3 regions of the Rhodoferax sp. GT1R46 genome follow, and region 3 is predicted to be linked to each of the others. Evidence: predicted binding sites of a transcription regulator. Region 3 holds the regulator's gene; each other region holds the start of a gene.

Region 1 (5,591 bases), on a different contig from region 3:
GGCACGAACTGGCCGCCACTTTGAAGCGCGTCAAGCCCGAGAGCACGCTGTTCCTGATTGCCAGCAAGACATTCACCACCATCGAGACCATGACCAACGCGCAGTCCGCCAAGGCGTGGTTTGCGGCGAATGGCGGCACCGATACGGCACGGCACTTTGCCGCGCTGACCACCAATGTGGCGGCGGCCAATGTATTTGGCATTACCACGACCTTTGGTTTTTGGGATTGGGTGGGCGGGCGTTACTCGCTGTGGTCGGCCATTGGCCTGCCACTGGCCATTGCCATTGGAGCGCAAGGGTTTCGCGAATTTCTGGGCGGCGCGCACGACATGGACCAGCACTTCCGCACGGCGCCACTGGAGAGCAACCTGCCCGTGCGCCTGGCGCTCATCGACGTCTGGTACCGCAACTTTCATGGCTTTACCAGCCGCAGCATTGCGCCGTACCACAGCGCCTTGCGCCGCCTGCCGGCCTATCTGCAGCAACTGGAGATGGAAAGCAACGGCAAGCGGGTGGATACCCAAGGCCAGCCGCTCCCGTATGGCACGTCGCCTGTGTTGTGGGGCGAGCCCGGTACCAACGGACAGCACGCCTACTTTCAAATGCTGCATCAGGGCACCGACGTGGTCCCGGTAGAGTTTGTTGCCGTGAAGAAACCCCGGCACGATCTGCCCGGGCACCACACCCTGCTGCTGGCCAACGTGCTGGCGCAGGCACAGGCACTGATGGTGGGCCAGAGTGACCCGGATACGGTGGGTGAGGGGGGCGGCGAAGGCCCTCGGCGTTTTACCGGCAACCGCCCCAGCACCTTCTTGTTGCTCGACGATCTGACACCCGCCAGCCTGGGCGCGCTGATCGCCCTGCAGGAGCACCGCGTGTTTGTGAGCGGTGCCATCTGGGGTATCAACAGCTTTGACCAGTGGGGGGTTGAGCTGGGAAAGGTGCTGGCCAAGGATGTGGAAGCCCGGCTTGTCAGTGGTGACGCAGCAGGGCTGGACGGCTCCACCGCCGGTTTGCTGGCGAAATTAAGAGCCAAATAGGCCGCTAGCCCCCGCGGAATATGCGCAGGCAGCTATAAAAAAGAGAGCAATAAAAAACCCGCAAGGTTCGCACCTTGCGGGTTTTTTTTTGGCATGAGGGCTCGCGCCCTCAGGCAAGAAGCAATTACATGCCCATGCCGCCCATGCCGCCCATTCCACCCATATCGCCACCACCCATGCCGCCGCCAGCTCCTTCAGCCTTTGGGGCTTCAGCAACCATGCACTCGGTGGTCAACATCAAAGAGGCCACAGACGCTGCGTTTTGCAGAGCCGTGCGGGTCACTTTGGTGGGGTCCAAAATACCCATTTCGATCATGTCGCCGTAGGTGTCGTTGGCCGCATTGAAGCCGTAGTTGCCCTTGCCGGCCATCACAGCGTTCACCACCACAGACGCTTCGCCGCCAGCATTGAACACGATCTCGCGCAGTGGCGCTTCGATGGCTTTCAACACCAGTGCAATGCCGTGGTCCTGGTCCGAGTTGGAACCCTTGATCACGCCAGCAGTCTGCTTGGCGCGCAACAGAGCCACGCCGCCGCCGGCAACAATGCCTTCTTCCACTGCAGCGCGGGTAGCGTGCAGGGCGTCTTCAACGCGGGCTTTCTTCTCTTTCATTTCGACTTCGGTGGCAGCGCCAACCTTGATCACGGCAACACCGCCAGCCAACTTGGCCACGCGCTCTTGCAGTTTTTCACGGTCGTAGTCGGAAGTCGCTTCTTCGATTTGCACGCGAACTTGCTTCACGCGGGCTTCGATGTCAGCAGCAGCGCCAGCACCGTCGATGATGATGGTGTTTTCTTTGCCCACTTCGATACGCTTGGCAGAGCCGAGGTCAGCCAAAGTCACTTTTTCCAGCGACAGGCCGATTTCTTCAGCAATAACCTTGCCGCCAGTCAGGATGGCGATGTCTTCCAGCATGGCCTTGCGACGATCGCCGAAGCCTGGAGCCTTGACAGCCACAACCTTCAGGATACCGCGCAAGGTGTTCACGACCAAAGTTGCGAGGGCTTCGCCATCGACATCTTCAGCAATGATCAGCAGGGGACGACCAGCCTTGGCAACTTGCTCCAGGGTAGGCAGCAGGTCACGGATGTTGCTGATCTTCTTGTCGAACAACAGAACAAACGGGTTGTCCAGCAAAGCGGCTTGCTTTTCTGGGTTGTTGATGAAGTAAGGCGACAGGTAGCCGCGGTCAAACTGCATGCCTTCAACCACTTCGAGTTCGGATTCCAGCGACTTGCCGTCTTCAACGGTAATAACGCCTTCTTTGCCGACTTTGTCCATTGCGTCAGCAATGATCTTGCCGATGGTCTCGTCGCTGTTAGCGGAGATGGAGCCAACTTGCGCGATTTCTTTGGACGTGGTGGTGGCTTTGGAAGCCTTCTTCAACTCGGCAACCAGAACGGTAACCGCTTTGTCGATACCGCGCTTCAGGTCCATGGGGTTCATGCCAGCAGCCACGTACTTCATGCCTTCGTGCACGATGGCCTGGGCCAGCACGGTAGCAGTGGTAGTGCCGTCACCAGCGATGTCGGATGTCTTGGAAGCAACTTCCTTGACCATCTGCGCACCCATGTTTTGCAGCTTGTCTTTGAGTTCGATTTCTTTGGCAACGGACACACCGTCCTTGGTCACGGTAGGGGCGCCGAACGAGCGCTCCAGAACCACGTTACGGCCTTTAGGGCCCAGGGTCACTTTGACCGCGTTGGCCAAAATGTTCACGCCTTCAACCATGCGTGCGCGGGCTTCGCCGCCGAAAATTACGTCTTTTGCTGCCATGTTTATGACTCCGAATTCAGTTAATTAATTACTTCTCGACCACTGCAAAAAGGTCGTCTTCTTTCATGACCAACAACTCGTCGCCGTCGACCTTGACGGTCTGGCCGCTGTATTTGCCGAACAAAACGCGGTCACCGACCTTGACGTTCATGGCAATCAGGTCACCCTTGTCGTTCTTCTTGCCTGGGCCAACAGCCAAGACTTCACCTTGATCAGGCTTTTCAGCAGCGCTGTCAGGAATGACGATGCCAGAGGCAGTTTTAGTTTCGTTTTCGACGCGTTTGACAATCACGCGGTCTGCCAGAGGGCGCAGTTTCATGAGGAATCTCCTTGGTTTAAAACAGGGGTCGCGCGCCAACCTGAAGAAGTTGGTGCACATTAACTTGTGGGGCCAAGCGCTGTTAGCACTCAACTCCTACGAGTGCTAATGATAAGGCCTTTTCAGGCGATTTCAAGTCCCTGGCGGTTGTCGCTGCGAGCCACTGCGAAAGGCTGGACGCCCCCAGCAGTCAGAACAGCTTGTTCGACACCGCCACGCCACGATTGACCACCGCATCCGCGGCGCCGCGTTGACTCAAAGTATTTTTGAAGGGGAATAGACCCCTGCAGAAGCAGCCCTTTCCAGCTCTGAAAAAATGCGGGGATGACTATTTATCACCCATTGCTTCGCTGCTTGGCCACTTTTATGTTGGGTATTGTGGGCGCTCTGCCCGTCGTTGCCCAGAGCGTCGAGGCCCGCCTTTCGTCCGGTAGCGTCATCTTGTTGCGCCATGCCTTGGCACCCGGGGTTGGCGACCCCGAGCATCTGGACCTCAATGATTGCCGTACCCAGCGCAACCTGAGCGAAGAGGGACGCGCGCAAGCGCAGCGAATTGGCGCATTTTTTCGGCAACAAGGCGTGCCGGTGAGTGGGGTCTGGTCGTCGCAATGGTGCCGAACCCGGGAAACGGCAGACCTGGCCTTCCCCGGAAAACGGGTAGACCAAGCCGCCTTCAATTCATTCTTCGGAGAGCCCGATGCCGCGCCTGCCCAAACGCGCGAGGCGCGGGCCCTGCTGGACGCGTGGCGTGGCGACGGGCTTTTGGTGGTGGTAACCCACCAAGTGAACATTACTGCCTTAACCGGCGTCGTTCCAGCGTCCGGCGAGGCGGTGGTGCTTCGCCGACAAGCCGGCGCCTGGGCGACCGTGGGGCGCATTTCACCTTAGCGCGCATCCGGACAACTCACATCCGTTTTGCCCACCACACGCCCACGACGGAACCTCTGCCAATGGGGCATGCCCTGCCCTCTTGTTACAGAAGGAATAGTCCCAGTGGTTGTAGTGCGGGGTGCAGACGCGGAGATGGGTAAAACTTCGTTCATGCCAGAACATGCCGCGAAGCGTTGTGACTGAGGGGCTGCATACCGATGGGATGTTTCGCTCATCCATGCGCGACGCCACACGGACGACTGCGAGGCATACTATCTGCGCTTTTCGCTATTCATTAGATAGCGTCTTACGCATATTGCACGGGGGCTATAGCCCGATTTTGTCTTCAATCAACCTGGCATCACACCAGCAATACGTTAACGCGCTGGTTGTGTAGCATTTGTCGATCAGTTTCATGCGTTGGCAGGACAAGTCCGTCCCGCATTCAAGTCGTGCGCAACGCCATTCGAATCTCGCGTGCCAGCACCTGCCGCAGCTCGGGCCGCACATAACGACCTATCCTGACGGTCTTGCCTTGGCCCGACAACTGGATCAAAGACCGCTCGCAGGCCCCGGGCTCTACGCGCACCCAACTGCTGTGGAACTCCGATCGCTCCAACTTACCTCCACGCTCCAACTCGACCACCAGTCGACCATCGTGCAACACAATGGTTTCACCATCGGTTGCGTGACGTACCACCATCACAAAGGACACTGCCAAAACCAGCAGCTCCAACAGTGCGAAAGGGAAGATCAACGTGGCACCCTGGGACCAAAAAAATCCTGAAATACCCAGGGATATGGCAGAGAGTGACAAAAATACGGCACCAAGCTGTGCCGGCGTAACTGCGCAGTTGCGCCGTAAAAACCACTGAACGTGGTGCCCCTGAACGGTTGCAAACCGGAAAACCAGATTTGTCATGCGTCTTACCTGCATCGCCCTAACCCGCCGGGCGTTTAACAGACCCAGGGATATGCCATGGTCTTGATCGCGGATTTTAGTCAAACGACCTCACCCTGCCTGGCGGTAGGACATAGCGCATCCAACGGCGTTAGCCTAAACTGACACCTCGTCTGTAAACTGCAAGCGTGTGGGTCAAATACGGTTTTGCAACAAAGTCGTCGGAGTTGTTATGTCTCTTTCCCCTGCCACTCTTTCTTCCATCCAACAAGCGGGTCAAGCCCTGCACGATGCAACGCTCGCGGTCGGCGACAGCGTGCGTGACGGTGCTAAGCGCATGGTGGCCACCATCGCCAATCAGCCATTCCATTCTGATAGCGACAGGGCTTTCGCGAGATTCCGGGCGTTGGCGAAACTAGCACATGACCTTCAGTCATTGGAAGAGCAGTTGCGCACCCTGTACAACACCGCCTCAGAGCTGGTATCACAAGATCTGGATGTCTTGGTGGCCTTGCCGGACCCAACTGGTCGCGGCCGCAAAAAGGTGCAGATGGTTGAAAAAACCTCATCTGCCGCTGCGAATCAAATTCAGGAAGCCGAAGATGCCGTGGTGAAGGTGGCAACAACACGAAAGGTCAAGAGCAACGGCAAGCGCAAAGTGTCCAAGCCAGACAAAGCGCAGCA
Region 2 (5,591 bases), on a different contig from region 3:
TAGCCCAGCGTGAGATTGAAGCCGGGCAGCACACGCCGGGCCGTGCGCTTGCGTGCCAAGCCACCTGGCGCGTGCAGCGGCGCAGAAAGGGAAGCAACTGTCATCTATTTGACCGTGTAGAGCTTGTCGAACTGGCCGCCGTCGTTGAAGTGCACCTTCTGGGCCTCAGCAAACGAGCCAAAGTATTCCTCTACGGTGAACAGCGCAATGGGCTTGAACGTACTGGCGTACTTCTTGAGGATGGCCGTATTGCTGGGGCGAATGGCATGCTGTGCAGCGATTTCCTGCCCTGCGTCTGAGTACAGGAAGTTCAGGTAGGCACGAGCGGCCTCGGTGCTTCCCCTCTTGGCCACGGTGCGCTCTACCAAGGCCACCGGGTTTTCGGCCACGATGGAACTGCTGGGGTAGATGGCATCGACCTTGCCTGCGCCAAACTCCTTGTCCACTGACACCACTTCCGACTCAAAGGTGATCAGCACGTCGCCAATATTGCGCTGCAAAAAGATGCTGGTTGCGTCCCGCCCGCCCTTGGCCAGCACGGGCACGTTCTTGTAGAGCTTGCCCACAAATTCGGCGGCCTGCGCATCGGTGCCGCCCTTTTTGCGCACGGAACCCCAGGCAGCCAGATAGGCCATACGGCCATTGCCACCGGTCTTGGGGTTGACCAACACCACCTGGATGCCGGGTTTGATCAGGTCGTCCCAGTCCTTGATGCCCTTGGGGTTGTTGTTGCGCACCAGAAACAGCATGGTGGAACTGGTGGGCGCGGCGTTGTGCGGAAAGCGCTTGGTCCAGTCTTTGGCCACAACGCCGGTGCTGGCCAGAAAGTCGATGTCGGTGGTGGTGTTCATGGTCACCACGTCGGCCTCCAGGCCGTCGTTCACCGCACGCGCCTGGGCGCTGGAGCCCGCGTGGCTTTGGTCAATCTTGATATCTTTGCCGGTGGATTTTTTGTAGCTGGCCACAAACGCCGCGTTGATGTCCTTGTAAAACTCGCGCGACACGTCGTAGGACACGTTGAGCAAGGTGGTGGGTTGCGCCGTTTGGGCTGCTACAAAATTGCTAGCTGCCAGCGCAATGGCGGCGAGGGCTAACGTCGCTTTTTGTTTGAATTTCATGTGGTCTCCAAGGAGTTGGGGGTAAGGGATAGAGGGGCAGGAACCAAAGGCGCGTAGGGCAGGTGTTGTCCACCCTCTCCGACCAGCGACTGCAGCAAGGCCAGCCCCAGCGGCCAGGGGCCAAAGCCGGATTCAATGTTGATATGCCCGGCGTTTTGAAGCCGGACGAACGCGCTGCCCCAGGCGCGGGCGTAAGCGCCCGACGTGCGAACCGGGCAATAGGGGTCGTTGCTGCTGGCCACCAGAATGCTGCGGTAGGGCAGCGGCTGGTAGGGCACCGGCGCAAAGTCGGCCAGCACGCCCCGGCGCTCCGGGTCTGCCGGAGCGGCCAATAACGCGCCATGAATACGGTCTGTGGCCTCTAGCGGCAAGTGGGTGGTGGCGATGCAGCCCAGGCTATGGGCCACGATGACCACCGGACCCGGTTGCTCCAGAATCGTGCGGGTGATGGAGGCAACCCATGCCGCGCGGGAGGGCGTTATCCAGTCGTCCTGAACCACGCGCACAACATCCTGCAACTGCTCAGACCACAGGCTTTGCCAGTGGCCGGGCCCGGAGTCGCGCCAGCCGGGCACGATGATGATGGTGGGGGAAGCGGTTGCCATGTGGGTGCGTGTCGTGCGAAAAATGCATTGTCTGCAGCAAAGTGTCAAACGCAAACGACTCAGTTTTCATTTGCTAATTCGCATAAGCATATGTAGGCCACCCAACCTCATGCTATGAAATAAGGAGCTGCTTGCGCATGCTCTACGGGAGGTACAGACCGATTTACCTCTTCAAATAGATCTGGTCAAACGAGCCCCCGTCGGCAAAGTGATCCTTGTCCGCCTTGGCCCATCCGCCAAAGGCTTGCTCGATGGTGAACAGGTTCAGCATGGGGAACTGTTTGGCGTACTTGGCCCTGGCTTTTTCTGAAGCAGCCGGGCGGTAGAAGTTCTTGCCGGCAATGTCCTGCCCTTCCTCGGTATAGAGGTACTTCAGGTATTCCTCTGCCACCAAGCGGGTGCCCTTCTTGTCCACGTTCTTGTCCACCACGCTGACGGGCGGCTCGGCCAGAATGCTGAGGGATGGATAGACCACGTCCACCTTGCTGCCAAACTCTTTCTCCAGCAGGTAGGCCTCGTTCTCCCAGGAAATGAACACGTCGCCCTGGTTGCGCTGGGCAAAGGTAATGGAGGAGCCCCGGGCTCCGGTGTCGAGCACCGGCACATTGGCATACAGCTTGGCGACGAACTCTTTGGCTTTGGTATCTCCAGTCGTTTTGTCACCGAACTTGCGTTTCGCGAACTCCCAGGCGGCCAGGTAGTTCCAGCGCGCGCCACCCGATGTTTTGGGGTTGGGGGTGATGACGCTGACGCCCGGTTTGATCAGGTCATCCCAGTCCTTGATGCCCTTGGGATTGCCTTGGCGCACCACCAGGACGATCGTGGAGCTGTAGGGCGCCGAATTGTGTGGCAGGCGTTTTTGCCAGTCTTTGGGAATCCAGCCCCCGTTGTGGGCCAGTGCATCAATGTCACCGGCCAGCCCCAGCGTGACGACATCGGCGTCGAGCCCGTCAATCACTGAGCGCGCCTGCTTGCCGGAGCCACCGTGCGATTGCTTGATGGCGACATCCTGGCCAGATTTGGCTTTCCAGTATTTGGCGAACGCCGCGTTGTATTCGACGTAGAGCTCGCGAGTGGGGTCATACGACACGTTGAGCAGGGTCACGGCTTGCTGGGCCTGAGCCCACAAGCCCGAACCAGCCAATACGGTGGCCAGCGTGATTTGAATGAGTTTGCGACCTTGTGTCATGGTTTGCTTGCGTTTCCAGTGCGGTTGATTGCGATGGAATGGATTCTGAAAGCAAGTCGTTAAAACTGAAAATATTGAATAATCAGTTTTAAATAACCAAAACATCTAACACAACAAAATGGCGAGGGTCGCGGGGCGATTGGTTGTTGTGAACTATCAAGGGAATTGAACTTATCGATTAGCACTCGCTCATACCGAGTGCTAATATTCACGGAATGACAAAAGGAGTTCAGCTATGACACTTCAACTTGGAACCCCGAGCGCCGCACTGGCTGTAGCCAATCCCTGGTCGCTGGTGCCCCCTCTGGGCAATCTGGATGCCTATATTTCGGCAGCCAATCGCTTGCCTATGCTCACCTTGGCGCAAGAGCAGGAGTTCTCACGCAAGTTCAAGAATGACAACGATCTTGAGGCTGCGGGTAAGTTAGTGCTTTCGCACCTGCGTTTGGTGGTATCGGTATCCCGCCAGTATCTGGGTTACGGCCTGCCCCACGGCGACCTGATCCAGGAAGGCAACGTGGGCCTGATGAAGGCCGTCAAACGCTTCGACCCCGATCAGGGCGTGCGTCTGGTGAGCTACGCGCTGCACTGGATCAAGGCTGAGATACATGAGTACATTTTGAAAAACTGGCGCATGGTCAAGGTGGCAACCACCAAGGCCCAGCGCAAGCTGTTCTTCAACCTGCGCTCCATGAAGCAGCGTTATAAAAGTGACGATGCTGCGGCCGACACAGGCACGCACCGCGAGACACTCAGCCCCGATCAGGTGGCATCCATGGCGCGTGACCTAAAGGTCAAACCCGAGGAAGTTCTGGAGATGGAGACGCGCTTGTCGGGCGGCGACGTGATGCTGGATCCGGGTTCCTCTGACGACGGTGAAGATGCCTTTGGTCCCATCGCCTACCTGACGGATAGCAACCATGAGCCGGTTGCCATGATTGAGGCGCGCCAGCGGGATGTTCTGGCGACGGAGGGCATCGCCACTGCACTGGATGCGCTGGACCCCCGCAGCCGTCGTATCGTCGAAGAGCGCTGGCTCAAGGTGAATGACGACAACTCGGGCGGCATGACGCTGCACGATCTGGCCGCCGAATACGGTGTGAGTGCCGAGCGCATTCGCCAGATTGAGGTGGCGGCCATGAAGAAGATGAAAACGGCGCTGGCGGAATACGCCTAGGAAGCCTGTTTCAGCAGGATCTGAATGTCTGAGGTCAGCGCTTGGGCACCGCCTCCGTAGCGGGTGAACAGGCGCAACTGGCCTTTGGTGTCGTAGATGTAGCTGCCCGCTGAGTGGTCCATGGTGTAGCTGGTGGGGGTTTTGCCCTCCACCCGCTTGTAATAGACCTTGTAATCCTTGGCGAGTTCTACCAGCTTTTCTGGCGTGGTGTAGAGCGCCAGGAAGCTCGGATCAAAGTTCGCCATATGGGCTTTCAGCAGTTCGGGCGTATCGCGCTGGGGGTCCACGGTCACGAAGAGCCCCTGCAGGCGCTCGCCATCTTTGCCCAGCGCTTTTTTCACTTCGGCCAGCTCCGCCATGGAGGTGGGGCACACGTCCGGGCATTGGGTGTAGCCAAAAAACATGACTACGATCTTGCCCGAGAAGTCTTGCAGGTGACGAACCTGGCCGTTGTGATCGGTCAACTCAAAGTTCTTCGCGTAGTCAGCACCGGTAAGGTCAATCGACGAAAATGCTGCCTGCTTCGGAGAACAGGCAGAAAACAACACGCTAGCCCCCGCAACCATTGCGCTGGTAGCTATGAATTTGATAGCATTTCTTTTGTTCATCGGGGCCTAAAAAATGTAGTGGTCCAGCAGCAGTGCGGCGAATAGGGCACTCAGATGAATCAGTGAAAAGCGAAAGGTTCGCCGAGCCAACTCATCGGAGTAATTGCGCCACAGTTTCCAGGCGTACAGGCAAAAACCCACACTCAGGACGATGGCGGTTGCCAGGTAGAGCCAGCGGCTCATGCCATACACGAACGGAAGCAGGCAGGCGGCAAACAGCACAATGGTGTAGAGCAGTATCTGCAAACGGGTGAACTCGCTTCCATGCGTCACGGGCAGCATGGGCAGACCGGATTTGCGGTATTCCTCGACCCGGTACAAGGCCAGTGCCCAGAAGTGGGGAGGAGTCCACAGGAAGATGATGAGAAAAAGAATCAGCGCCTCCGGCCCTACGTTCCCCGTCATGGCAGCCCAGCCCAATACCGGTGGCATGGCACCGGATGCGCCACCGATGACGATGTTTTGCGGCGTCAGTGGCTTGAGAATCACGGTGTAAATAACGGCGTAACCCACAAATGTGGCAAAGGTGAGCCACATGGTCAGCGGGTTCACCCAAAAGTACAACACGGCCGAACCACCCACACAAAGAACCGCCGAAAACAGCAAGGTTTGCGCGTCGCCCAGTTCACCGCGGGCCGTTGGGCGCCACGCGGTACGCTTCATCTTGGCATCAATGCCTTTTTCAACGATGCAGTTGAAGGCGGCCGCTGCGCCGGCCACCAGCCAGATCCCGAAACAGGCAATGGCAGCCAACCCGACCTGCGCCAGGGTGGGCGCTCCGGGCACGGCCAGCACCATCCCGATCAGCGCACAAAATACGATCAACTGGATGACGCGCGGTTTGGTCAAGGCATAGAACTGCCGGATCACGGAAGGTGGGGCAAGGGAAACATT
Region 3 (5,591 bases):
GGAATTTCGCGCTACAAACTAATTACAAATGCCAATTACGCCTTTGCACTTCGGGGTACTAGCCCCAATCAACCACTTAGCCCCTAACAAGGTAAGCAATGTGTCTTTCATTCTGGTCAACCTCTGGCTTGATGCACATTCCATCATTTATGCATTGACAGGTGAAGGGTCAATCGATCACTCCAACCACTCTTTCATCGCTGCTTTAATTTATGCAACGATCATTGGAATGTGTGGAGTTCGGTCTAGCAAGTGGGTCTTTGGAGCCTTCTTAGGTGGCTTCACGCACGTCCTTTTGGACATGCTGGTTCATACCGAAATGAACCCCTTTGAGCCAATCGTTGCTGGCAACCCTGCGTACATGGGATGGATGGAGCCACTGTCCCTAGTGCTCCTTCCATTCATGATCTGGTTTATCGTTCAGAGCGTCGGGTATTTCCTTCAGTGGATGCTCGGCGTAAAAGCAACCCTTGCCGCCAGGTTTGGGCGACCACGTCTGGAATAACTCCTTTGGGCAACCTCGGCAATGCCTAAGACTAAAGCTGTTTCACCTGATTTCCACACCGTAGCTACCAACCTAAAAACTCCAATTTCCAGAAACCGATACACACCCGATAGGCTGACGCACCTCACCGCTTTATGAGGTCCGAGCTATTGAAGTCTGACTAAACAGAATGACTGGCAGTGAGAAGTCAAGTCGATAACTTTCAGACTTCTATTAGAAGTTCTAGGTACTTGTGTACCGATATACTAAAACGGATGCACAGGCTTGAAGTCTGTCGCTGAAGGGCAATGCGTGCGGAACACCAAGCCGATCAACTGCGGACGTACACTGCCCGTGCGGTAGCTTGTCAATGGTAGCGCACCAAAACCATTTCGCCCCTGTCTCTGCCCAACCCAGTGGACAGATTTCCCCATCAGATTGAGAACATGACCCAGCGATGTACCGCACTTCACTGTGCGGAGCCGGTAGCTGGCTATGCGGACCCTGAAACCATTACTCAGTCTGGACAAAGCCGAAAGCTGTGGACCCTGAATGACTATAAAAAGTCCCAACGCGGGGATATGTCGGCAAAGGGGCTGCACGAATTCGATTGCACTGGAGAGCAATGGCGCATTCTTTTCGTCAGTTTTCACAAGGACAGCATGGGACGCGGGGAGTCCTCCTTCACTTTGAATAAGGCACAAGCTTGGAGGCCGACTCCTCCCGGTAGTGACGCTGAAATATTATGGAAGTCGGCTTGTCTAAAGTATTGATTCAACCAAGGAAATCCGCCACCATTTGGAGAGTGTCAATACAGAAAATTTATTGTGGTGGTTGTGAAACCTGTTGTAAAAGAAAAAGCCTCTTGAATAACTCCAAGAGGCTTTGATTCTTTGCACCCACATCATGCACCCACATACCGTGGGAACCCGCATAGATACTGGGTTTCAAATAATGGGGTGGCTGATGGGGCTCGAACCCACGACAACAGGAATCACAACCCTGCCCGCCAAGTCCGGGTTTTCTCACGCTTGGGGCTGGAAACGGTACAAAACCATGTACTGGCGGCTACGCAGTGGCTACGCCGCAGAATCTGACCATCTAAAACAAAAAAGCCCGCTATCTTTTCAATAGCAGGATTTCTTTATATGACGCCGGAATAAATGGTGGGCCGTCACAGACTTGAACTGTGGACCAAAGGATTATGAGTCCTCTGCTCTAACCAACTGAGCTAACGGCCCAACGCAACCCGTGATTGTAGCGACCTACTTGTGGTGGCTCAGCGCGTTGCTGACCAATTTGGAGGTGATGTCCACAATCTGGATCATGCGGTCGTAGGCCATGCGGGTGGGGCCGATCACACCCAGGGTGCCTACTATCTTGCCATCCACCTCGTAGGGACTGGTGACGATGGACAGATCCTCGAAGGGCACGACCTGGCTCTCGCCACCGATAAAAATGCGCACACCTTCGGCTTGACCGGCTACGTCCATCAGCCGCATGAGCTGGGCCTTTTGCTCAAACAACTCGAACGCCCTGCGCAACTGGCCCATGTCGCTGGAAAAGTCCGATACCGCCAGCAGGTTGCGTTCACCCGAGATGATGACTTCATCCTGCGTTTCGGTAATGGCATCGGAGCTCACCGTTACGGCGGCCTGCATCAGTGTGGCAATTTCAGAACACAAGGACTCCACCTCGCCTTGAAGCCGCTCACGGACGTTCTCAATGTCCAGCCCGACGTACTGGCTGTTCAGAAAATTAGCCGCTTCCACCAGCTGGGCCTGCGAGTAGTCCAACTCGGTGAAGATGACGCGGTTCTGCACATCGCCGTCGGGCGACACAATGATGACCAAAATGCGCCGTTCCGAAAGCCGCAAAAATTCGATGTGCCGAAACACCGACGTTCGACGCGGTGCGATCACCACCCCCACAAACTGCGACAAATTGGAAAGCAGGGTCGCCGCGTTGGAGATTACTTTCTGCGGCTGATCGGGCGCGAGGATGTGCGAACCGTACTGACTTGGCTGCACCGTCAGCATGGTGTCGACAAAAAGCCGGTAGCCGCGTGCCGTGGGGATGCGTCCCGCAGAGGTGTGGGGGCTGACAATCAGACCCAGTTCCTCTAGGTCCGACATCACGTTGCGAATGGTCGCAGGAGACAATTCCAGCCCGGAAGCCCGCGACAGGGTTCGACTGCCCACCGGCTGTCCATCGGCGATGTAGCGCTCAACCAGAGCTTTCAACAACAACTTGGAACGTTCATCGAGCATTGGCACATTTTAGTGATGTAATTTGCGAATGAAGTCCAAATTCCGACACGTTGCCCTGATTGGCAAATACCACGCCAATTCCTCGGGACCGTCAGGCGCATATGCGCGTCAGGCCCTGGACGAAATCGCGCACTTCTTGATGGACCATGGTTGCGAAGTTGTGGTGGAGGAGGACACTGCCGCCAACATGGGGCTTTCCAGCTACACAGCAGCCAATGTGGCAACCATTGGTACGACCTGTGACCTGTGCCTGGTGGTCGGCGGCGATGGAACCATGCTGGGCATTGGTCGCCAGATGGCACAGTACGGCGTGCCGCTGATCGGCATCAATCAGGGAAGACTCGGCTTCATAACCGACATCCCATTTGACAATTACCAGAAGACGCTGCTGCCCATGTTGGCCGGCCTCTATGAAGAGGACCACCGCAGCCTGATGCAGGCGCGGGTGATGCGGAGTGGACATTGCGTGTTCTCGGCGTTGGCTATGAACGATGTGGTGGTCAACCGGGGCGCCACCTCGGGCATGGTGGAACTGCGCGTGGAGGTGGACGGGCACTTTGTGGCCAACCAGCGCGCCGATGGCTTGATCATTGCCACACCGACAGGCTCTACCGCGTATTCCCTATCCGCCGGCGGCCCGCTGCTGCATCCGTCCATTCCGGGCTGGGTGCTGGTGCCCATTGCGCCGCATACTTTGTCAAATCGGCCAATTGTCCTCGCCAATGTTGCGGAGGTAGCTATCGAAATAGTAGCAGGCCGTGATGCCAGTGCCAACTTTGACATGCAGTCCCTGGCATCCCTGATGCACGGCGATCGCATTGTGGTCACCCGGTCCCAGTACCAGGTGCGCTTCTTGCACCCCAAGGGCTGGACCTACTTTGACACGTTGCGCCAGAAGCTGCACTGGAACGAAGGAGTGGCTTGACCGTGGCACTTAAACGTATTGTCCTGCGGGATTTTGTGATCGTCAGTGAGTTGGAGCTTGACCTGGAAGGCGGCTTCACCGTGCTCACTGGAGAAACAGGCGCTGGCAAGTCGATCCTGATCGATGCGCTGCAGTTGGTGACCGGCGCACGAGCTGACACGGGAGTCATCCGTGAGGGTGCCAGCCGCACTGATGTAAGTGCAGAATTCGACACGCCGACCAGCGTCCGTACTCTCTTGCAGGAATCCGGCTTTGACACCGAGGACGAATTGCTGCTTCGTCGAACCGTCGACCTGCAAGGCAAAAGCCGCGCATGGATCAACGGTAGCCCCGCCACCGCGCAGCAATTGCGCACCGTGGGGGAGCAGTTGCTGGATATTCATGGCCAACATGCCTGGCAAAGCCTGACGCGCCCGGATGCCGTGCGCGGGCTGCTGGATGCCTATGCCAAGGTCTCCACCAATGCACTGGGCGCACTGTGGCTCTCTTGGCGCCAAACGCAGAATGCATTGGCTCAAGCCGTGACGGCGCAGGATTCACTGCATCGCGAAAGTGAGCGACTGGCCTGGCAAATCGCCGAAGTCGAAAAACTCAACCCCCAGCCCGAAGAATGGGATGAACTGCAAAGCAGCCACAGCCGCCTGTCCAATGGCCAGGCCCTGCTGGATGCCGCGCAAGGCGCACTCCAGCTATTGGAAGATGACGACAGTAACGTAGTCAAACTGCTGCACAGCGCGATGCAACTGCTACAACACCAGTCCCACCTGGAAGCCGACTTCAAGGACCCGGCTGATGTATTGGCATCGAGCCTGGCGCAGGTCGAAGATACCGTGCATACCCTGCGCGCGTACTTGCGCCGAACCGAACTCGACCCGGAACGTCTGGCCGAACTCGACGAACGGCTGTCAATGTGGATCTCGCTTGCGCGGCGTTATAAGCGCCCGCCTTCAGAGCTACCTGCCTTACTGGCTTCCTGGAAAGCCGAGCTTGTTCAATTGGATGCGGCGTCCGATCTTGAAGGACTGCAAAACGCAGAAAAGAAAGCGCATGCGGCTTATTTGGCAGAGGCCAAAGCCATGTCGAAGGCACGCGCCAAAGCCGCTCCACTGCTGGCACAGTCCATCACCCAAGCCATGCAGGACCTGGGCATGCAAGGTGGTCAATTTCTCGTGCAATTGGAACCCAGTGCGCAGCCGATGCAAAGCGGGCTGGAAGATGTGGCATTTCTGGTGGCAGGCCATGCCGGCAGCACGCCGCGCCCGGTTGGCAAGGTGGCCTCGGGAGGCGAGTTGTCACGGATGGCACTGGCCATTGCGGTGACTACAAGCCAACTGGGGACTGCGCAGACCCTGATATTTGATGAGGTGGATTCGGGCGTCGGAGGCGCCGTGGCCGAGACCGTGGGTCGCCTTATGCAGCAACTCGGCGTCGACCGGCAGGTGCTGGCTGTAACCCATTTGCCGCAGGTGGCGGCTTGCGCCAACCACCACCTCGTGGTGGCCAAGCAGTCAAGCGGCAAGGTCACGCTCAGTACAGTAGCGCCCGTACAGGGTGAGCAACGCGTTGGCGAAATTGCCCGTATGCTGGGCGGCGAGAGAATGTCAACAACCACCCTGGCCCATGCGCGGGAAATGCTGCAATCAGGAGCCTGAAGCCATGTCTGAAGACCGACGATCCATGCAAATTGTGCTCATCACGGGCATGTCTGGCTCTGGCAAGTCCGTGGCTCTACACGCGCTGGAAGACGCGGGTTTCTACTGCGTGGACAACCTGCCGCCCGAGCTGCTTCTGCCCTTTATTGAACTGGAACAAAAGCACGAGGCCAAACGGGTGGCCATCGCGATCGACATACGCAGTGCCACCTCGCTACCACTGGTGCCACAGCAACTGGAAGACTTGCGCCAACAGGGTA

The links. Region 3 encodes HrcA, which represses chaperone genes, less so after heat shock. Its sites were predicted from a motif close to TTAGCACTCNNNNNNNNNGAGTGCTAA; they were not measured.
Region 1: a site for HrcA is predicted at 3,219-3,245, ahead of groES (co-chaperone GroES). Genes of this name have one in related genera too.
Region 2: a site for HrcA is predicted at 3,091-3,117, ahead of rpoH (RNA polymerase sigma factor RpoH). Genes of this name have one in related genera too.

The regions. Positions count from the first base shown of each region.
Region 1 covers NZ_JBWMBC010000014.1:1,701-7,291, reverse strand. The annotation lists gene pgi (glucose-6-phosphate isomerase) at 1-1,040, shown strand, start outside; gene groL (chaperonin GroEL) at 1,165-2,817, opposite strand; gene groES (co-chaperone GroES) at 2,846-3,136, opposite strand; gene AC097W_RS20230 (histidine phosphatase family protein) at 3,503-4,024, shown strand; gene AC097W_RS20225 (DUF2244 domain-containing protein) at 4,452-4,928, opposite strand; gene AC097W_RS20220 (hypothetical protein) at 5,140-5,591, shown strand, end outside.
Region 2 covers NZ_JBWMBC010000005.1:47,524-53,114, forward strand. The annotation lists gene cysT (sulfate ABC transporter permease subunit CysT) at 1-104, opposite strand, end outside; gene AC097W_RS12255 (sulfate ABC transporter substrate-binding protein) at 105-1,118, opposite strand; gene AC097W_RS12260 (RBBP9/YdeN family alpha/beta hydrolase) at 1,115-1,723, opposite strand; gene AC097W_RS12265 (sulfate ABC transporter substrate-binding protein) at 1,887-2,912, opposite strand; gene rpoH (RNA polymerase sigma factor RpoH) at 3,148-4,089, shown strand; gene AC097W_RS12275 (SCO family protein) at 4,086-4,697, opposite strand; gene cyoE (heme o synthase) at 4,704-5,591, opposite strand, start outside.
Region 3 covers NZ_JBWMBC010000013.1:55,551-61,141, reverse strand. The annotation lists gene AC097W_RS20145 (thermonuclease family protein) at 1-22, shown strand, start outside; gene AC097W_RS20140 (hypothetical protein) at 101-505, shown strand; gene AC097W_RS20135 (surface-adhesin E family protein) at 931-1,257, shown strand; tRNA gene AC097W_RS20130 (tRNA-Ile) at 1,649-1,725, opposite strand; gene hrcA (heat-inducible transcriptional repressor HrcA) at 1,750-2,754, opposite strand; gene AC097W_RS20120 (NAD kinase) at 2,783-3,679, shown strand; gene recN (DNA repair protein RecN) at 3,682-5,331, shown strand; gene rapZ (RNase adapter RapZ) at 5,336-5,591, shown strand, end outside.